DNA from 2 places in the Gordonia sp. C13 genome. Region 2 is predicted to be linked to the other one. Evidence: predicted binding sites of a transcription regulator. Region 2 holds the regulator's gene; the other holds the start of a gene.
What was found. Region 2 encodes LexA, which represses DNA repair genes until DNA is damaged. Its sites were predicted from a motif close to CGAACANNTGTTCG; they were not measured.
Positions count from the first base shown of each region.

Region 1: a site for LexA is predicted at 1,835-1,848, ahead of M1L58_RS00245 (HNH endonuclease signature motif containing protein). Genes of this name have one in related genera too.

Region 1 is NZ_JALPSY010000001.1:51,932-55,364, forward strand. Features, by position in the region: gene M1L58_RS00230 (MFS transporter) at 1-263, opposite strand, end outside; gene M1L58_RS00235 (MarR family winged helix-turn-helix transcriptional regulator) at 260-712, opposite strand; gene M1L58_RS00240 (manganese-dependent inorganic pyrophosphatase) at 797-1,720, shown strand; gene M1L58_RS00245 (HNH endonuclease signature motif containing protein) at 1,853-3,433, shown strand, end outside.
Region 2 is NZ_JALPSY010000001.1:291,861-295,293, reverse strand. Features, by position in the region: gene M1L58_RS01370 (putative PEP-binding protein) at 1-1,033, shown strand, start outside; gene lexA (transcriptional repressor LexA) at 1,011-1,718, opposite strand; gene M1L58_RS01360 (LysM peptidoglycan-binding domain-containing protein) at 1,955-2,500, shown strand; gene nrdR (transcriptional regulator NrdR) at 2,600-3,088, shown strand; gene hrpA (ATP-dependent RNA helicase HrpA) at 3,062-3,433, opposite strand, start outside.

The DNA of each region.
Region 1 (3,433 bases), 240 kb from region 2:
CGGCCGAAGCGATCTCCGAGCGACCCGCCGAAGATCAGCAGGCTCGCGATCACCAGCGCATACGAGTCGAGGACCCACTGCAGTTGCGCCGGCGTCGCGCCGAGGTCCGAACTGATGGACGGCAGAGCGACGTTCACCGCAGAGACGTCGAGACCGACGATGAACAGGCTCAGGCAGCAGGTGGCGAGGATCACGAGGCGGTCCCGCCGGGTCAGAGTGCCGTCGGCCGACCGTGCGCGCAGCGCCGCGCGTGCGGCGTTCACGACTCGGCCGCCGTGCGGAGAAGGTCGAGCAGTTCGGCGAGCTGCCCGAGCTGTACCTCGTCGAGGGCGGTGAACATCTCCGGTGCGGTGGCGGGGTTCGCGGTCACCTCATCCACCACCTGGCGTCCCGTCTCGGTGATGGTCACCCGTTTGCATCGCCCGTCGTCGGCGTCGGCCTCTCTCGTCACGAGTCCACGGTCGACGAGGTCGTTGACGATGCCGCTCATCGCCGAGGCGTCCACTCCCATACGCTCCGCGAGGTCGCGTTGCGTCATCGGTCGTACCGCCACGCGACGGAGTGCGCGGAACCGGCTGAAGGGGATGTCGATGACCTCGCTGATGCGGGTGCGGGATTCCCTGGCCTGGTCGCGCACGAGACTGTTCATGGTGAACCACACCTCGGTGGCGGTCTGCGAGCGCGGGCCCGCGCCGGCATCGGTTGTAGACATACAATGATTGTAGATTTACAACTATTCTCTTTGGCAGCCGCCGTAGGCTGGGTTTCAGCATCGTCGAGCGAAAGCTGAGTCGCCATGTCGAAAGTCCTCGTCATCGGACACCGGAACCCCGACACGGACGCGATCGGTTCCGCGATCGGCCTGGCTCGCCTCGAACAGGCGCTCGGCGTCGACGCCGAGGCCGTCGCACTCGGCTCCCCCGGCCGCGAGACGGCCTTCGCCCTCGACCACTTCGGGCTGACAGCGCCACGCGTGATCGAGCACGCGAGCCCCCACGACGTGATGCTCGTCGATCACAACGAACGCCAGCAGAGCGTCGCCGACATCGCCGACGTCACCGTCCGCAAGGTAATCGACCATCACCGCATCGCCAACTTCGAGACCGCCGCCCCGCTGTACATGAGAGCCGAGCCGGTGGGATGCACGTGTTCGATCCTGACGCGCATGTACGCGGAGAACGAGGTCGAGATTCCCGCCGACACCGCCGGGATCATGTTGTCGGCGATCATCTCCGACACCCTCCTGCTGAACTCACCCACGACCACCGACTCCGACCGCATCGCCGCCGAGGAACTCGCAACCATCGCGGGCGTCGACCTCGAGGACTACGGGAACCAATTGCTGCGTGCCGGAACGGAACTCGGCGACCAGCCGGCGTCGTCGATCATCGGCCTCGACGCCAAGACCTTCACGATGGGCTCGGTGAGCGTGCGCGTCGCGCAGCTGACCACCGTCGACGCCGACGCCGTCCTCGCTCGCCGCGACGAGTTCTTCGAGGCCATGACCACGGAGAAGGAGACCGCCGGCCACGACCTGTTCCTCCTGCTGATCACCGATGTGATCGCCTGCGACTCCGACCTTCTGGTGGTCGGCGAACCCGTGGACGCCGTCGAACGCGCACTCGGGGTCACGGTTGCCGACGGGCACGCCTTCGGCAAGGGCATCGTGTCGCGGAAGAAGCAGATCGTGCCGCAATTGACGGAGCAGCTGGCTGGTTGAGTCCGTCCAAGCGCCAGCCCGGACGGATAGCCGCGATACCATGCCGCACCGACAATTTCGGGGATCGATTGGGTTTCGATACTCGTTGCACAGCAACGGAATTGCGAGTACTATCGAACATATATTCGACCAATGTCTCCGGGGGTGACCGTCTTGACCGAGATCTCGCTGTCCGGCGCCCCGGTTTCGCGCGCTTGTGAACTCGTGCAGGAACTGCACCGGATCACCGCCGAACTGCAGACCGCCGATCTGACGCAGTGCTCCGATTCCGAACTCGTCGACGTCGCGGCCGAAACCGAACGTGCCATCGCGCGACTGAGTTTCGCCGGTGACCGCCAGATCGTCGAAGCCACCGAACGAGACCTCCCCCACAAGACCGGCCACCGCAGCGTCATCCAGTTCATGACCCACCGACTGCGCGTCGCCGAACCGATCCGACGCCGCAACCAGATGTCGGCCACCGCAAGCTTTCCCAGCCACACCGGCGAGCAACTGCCACCTCAACATCCCGCCCTGGCCGAGGCATTCGCCGGTGGCCGCGTCGGACCTGCGCACGTGCGAGCGGTCGTCGAGGTGCTCGAGCAGATTCCGCACGCCGTCGACCACGACGTGAAGGTCGCCGCCGAACGACAGATGGCCGAGATCGCCGTCGACCACACCCCCGCCGACATCGCTGCCCTCGGCGCACGCCTGCTGGCTCACCTCGACCCCGACGGCACACTCGCCGACGACACCGACCGCAAACGCCGCCGCAACCTGTCGGTCCACCGCCAACGCGCCGACGGCACCGCCAAACTCACCGCCAACCTCACCCCCGAACTCCTCGCCCGGGTCACCATGCTGCTCGCCGTCTGGGCCACACCCGGCATGAACAACCCCGACGACCCCGACTCCCCACACGGATCGATCGAAGACGCCGACCCCGAAGCCGTCGCTGCTGCGGCCGAACGCGACGACCGCACCCCCGCCCAGCTCAATCACGACGCGTTCAACGCCCTGCTCAAAGCTGTCTTCGAGGACGGACTCCTGGGTAAGAGTCACCGCGGGTTACCGACCCAACTGATCATCAAAGCCGACCTCAACGACCTCCGCCGCGAAGCCGGCTTCGCCACCACCGCCACCGGCACGCTGATCCCCATCCCCGACCTCATCGACATGGCCGCCGACGCCCAGCCCTGGCTGGCGGTGTTCAAAGACGCCACCGCCGTCCCGCTGTACTTCGGACGCGGCAAACGCCTGGCCACCCGCGAACAACGATTGGTGTCCTTCGCCCGACCCGACGGCGAGAACTGCTCCACCCCCGGCTGCGACCTCGCCGCCGCACACGTCGAGATGCATCACGCCCAACTCGATTGGGCAGCAGGTGGCCTCACCGACATCACCGACCTCGCCCCCGCCTGCCCGAAACACAACCGCATGGTCAGCAACCAACCCGGCGGCTACACCACACGCATGGTGCGCGAAGGCCCCGACGAAGGACGCTGCGCCTGGCGACTCAACGCCGAACCCGGCGCACCACCCAACCCTGAACGCATCAACCGGCGACCCGACATACCCCGCCGGTTCGCCGAACACCTCCAACAAGTGCGCGACGAGATCCACGGACCCCAACCGGAGTCCGGCGATACCCCACGCCTACAGATGCGTCAGGTCATCGACCTCCGCAACGCCTCCGACGCCGAAGCCACCCTCGCCTCAATACTGCTTGCCGCC
Region 2 (3,433 bases):
CGCCACCGGCGAGATCGTCGTCGAGCCCGACGACGCCGCCGCCCGCGCACGGGTCGAAGAGTACGCGCGCCATGCCGCCCGCGTGGCCGACTGGTCCGGCCCGGGTCGTACCGCCGACGGCGTGGAGGTGGCGATCCTGGCCAACGTCGCCGACGGGTCGTCGGCCCGTGCGGCCACCGATCATCCGGTGGAGGGCGTGGGACTGTTCCGAACCGAACTGGCCTTCCTCGAACGCGCCGACGAACCGTCGGTCGAGGAGCAGGCGGACATCTATCGCGCGGTCCTCGACGCCTTCGGGGGCCGCAAGGTCGTCATCCGCACCCTCGATGCCGGCTCGGACAAGCCGCTGCGCTTTGTGAACCAGCCCGAGGAGGCCAACCCGGCGCTCGGTGTGCGCGGCGACCGGATCGCCTTGGCGCACCCGGAGATCCGTGAACACCAGCTCGACGCGATCGCGCGCGCCGCCGAGGGTTCCGAGTCGAGTCCCTGGGTCATGGCGCCGATGATCGCGTCACCGGCCGAGGCGGCGGCGTTCGCCGCGCAGGTGCGCAAGCGCGGACTGGTGGCCGGTGTGATGATCGAGGTCCCCGCCGCGGCGATCCTCGCCCCGGCGATCCTGGCCGAGGTGGACTTCGTCTCGATCGGCACCAACGACCTCACGCAGTACACGATGGCCGCCGACCGGATGTCCGCCGACCTCGCATCGCTGACCGATCCGTGGCAGCCGGCCGTCCTGCACCTCATCGCGACGGTCGCGCGGGCCGGACGCGAGCAGGGCAAACCGGTGGGCGTCTGCGGCGAGGCCGCAGCAGATCCCTACCTTGCCTGCGTACTCGTCGGGCTCGGGGTCACCTCGCTGTCGAGCGCTCCCGTCGCGGCTGCCGCGGTCGGGGCGCAGCTCGGCGGGGTCACCCTGGCCACCTGCGAGAACGCGGCGGCAGCCGCGCTGGCCACCGCCGATCCGGCTGCGGCTCGCGCGGCTGCCGCCGCGGTACTCGAGAGTGACGAGGTCAGATCCGCCGCATCACGGTGACGACCTTGCCGAGGATGACGGCCTCGTCGCCCGGGATCGGGTCGAACAACTCGTTGTGCGGCATCAGCCAGACGTGACCCTTCTGGCGTTTGAAGGTCTTCACCGTGGCCTCGCCGTCGATCATGGCGGCCACGATGTCGCCGTTGTCGGCCACGTTCTGCTGGCGGACGACCACCCAGTCGCCGTCGCAGATCGCCGCGTCGATCATCGACTCGCCGACCACCTTCAGCAGGAACAGCGAGCCCTCACCCACGAGTTCGCGGGGGAGCGGGAAGACGTCCTCGACGGCTTCCTCGGCGAGGATCGGGCCGCCTGCGGCGATCCGGCCGAGCACCGGCACGAAGGTGGGCTCGGGTAGCGCGCTGCCGTCCGGCGAGGTGGGCGTCGGCGGCTCGCTCGGCGCGATGTTGACCGCCCGCGGACGGTTCGCATCGCGCTTCAGGAGGCCCTTGCGCTCGAGTGTCCGCAGCTGATGGGCAACGGATGAGGTCGAGGTGAGACCCACCTCGTCACCGATCTCGCGGATGCTCGGCGGGTAACCGCGCTCGCGCACGGATTTGCGGATCACCTCGAGAACTCCGCGCTGCCGCGGCGTCAGCGAGGCCTCGGCCGCCGCCATGTCTGCCGGGGTGACGGGCTCGTCGGCGCCCCGCGCTCCGGTGCGCTTACCGCCGTCATCGCTCATGATCGGGTTCCTCTCGATTTCCGAACGTGCTGGTAGATCGCTTCTCTTCTCGACGAGCGTAGCCGAGATCGCCGACCGCATCAAACATTTGTTCGACGTGTTGCGAGACAATTGTCGGAGTGCCGTGCTACAAATCGAACATCAGTTCATCGAACAGATGATCGACACTCGAACAGTTCGAACACGGACGACGCGGTCCGCACGAACACGGTTCGACCGGAAACACGGAGGGCACCATGCGCACCGCCACTCTCATCGACCCCGTCCACTTCGACGATGTTCATGGCGACGTCCTGCAGCGCCCGATGCGCCGCGGCGACGGGCGCCGTCCCGTCGACGGGCGCCGTCCCGTCGACGGTCGCCCGGTACCGGAGTCTGCGGTCCGGGTCCGCCGGATCGCCTCCACGCAGTGCGCCTCGCCGGTCGGTCTGCGCGGTCGTGGACCGGTCGTGCCGGCCTCGCGTCCCGCGCAGACCGCCCCCTCGGCGGTCATCCGCCGGCGCCGGCGCACGGCGACGGCCATCCTCGCCGGCGTCGGACTCGCGCTGGCCGTCTGGGTCATCGCGGTCGTCGGCCAGAACTATGCCGCCACGGTCACGCCGTCCTCGGTCGGCACCGAGGTCGTGCATGTGCGCTCGGGTGACTCGCTGAGCACCATCGCATCTCGTGTCGCCCCCGAGATGCCCCGTGAGGCAGTTGTCGACGAGATCGTCCAGCTGAACGACCTCCCGTCGAGCGGCCTGCGCGTCGGCCAGCCGCTCCTCGCCCCCCGGTACCACTGAACGCGGGCGGTATCCTCGATGTCACAGGGACCGGCCGACTACCGGCCTGGCATGCGGCCCGGCTGCATCAGAGTGTCCCGTGACCTGCGTGAGGATACGATGCGCTGCCCCTTCTGCAAGAACGACGACACCAAGGTCATCGACTCGCGTGTCGCTGATGAGGGGCAGGCCATCCGGCGCCGCCGCTCCTGCGTGGAGTGTGGGCGACGCTTCTCGACCGTGGAGAGCGCAGTGCTCGCGGTGGTCAAACGCAACGGTGTCACCGAACCGTTCAGTCGCGAGAAGGTGATGAGGGGCGTCCGGCGCGCATGCCAGGGACGCCACGTCGCCGAGGACGCGCTGGCCCAGCTGGCCCAGCAGGTCGAGGACACGGTGCGTGCCAGTGGATCGGCCGAGATCCCCAGCAACGAGGTCGGACTCGCGATCCTCAAGCCGCTGCGCGACCTCGACGAGGTCGCCTACCTGCGCTTCGCGTCGGTGTATCGCTCGTTCGACTCCGTCGAGGACTTCCAGCGCGAGATCGACGATCTGCGTTCGGCGTCGTCCGAGTCCGGCAAGGCCTCAGCCGAGTCGGTCCAGAGTTCGTAGGACCCGCTTCTCCGACACCGGGTACGCGGTGCCGAGTCGTTCGGCGAACAATCCCACCCGCAGTTCCTCGACAAGCCACTGAGCCTCGTCGTTGACGTAGGCCTTCCGGTGCTCGGGGACCTGCGTCAGTCGCTGGGCCCACCGCTCGGTCACCCGGTCGACGACGGCCACTCCGGCCTGGTCCCGGGCCGCGGATGCGGGCAGTGCCGTCAACCGGGCTTCGGCCGCCGCGAGATAGCGCGGCACGTTCTCCAGATGTCGTCGTGCGGTGGCGGCGATGAAGCCGTCGAAGACGAGATTGTCGAGTTGTTCGGCGACGTCGTCGGCTGCGAGCGAACCGGCATG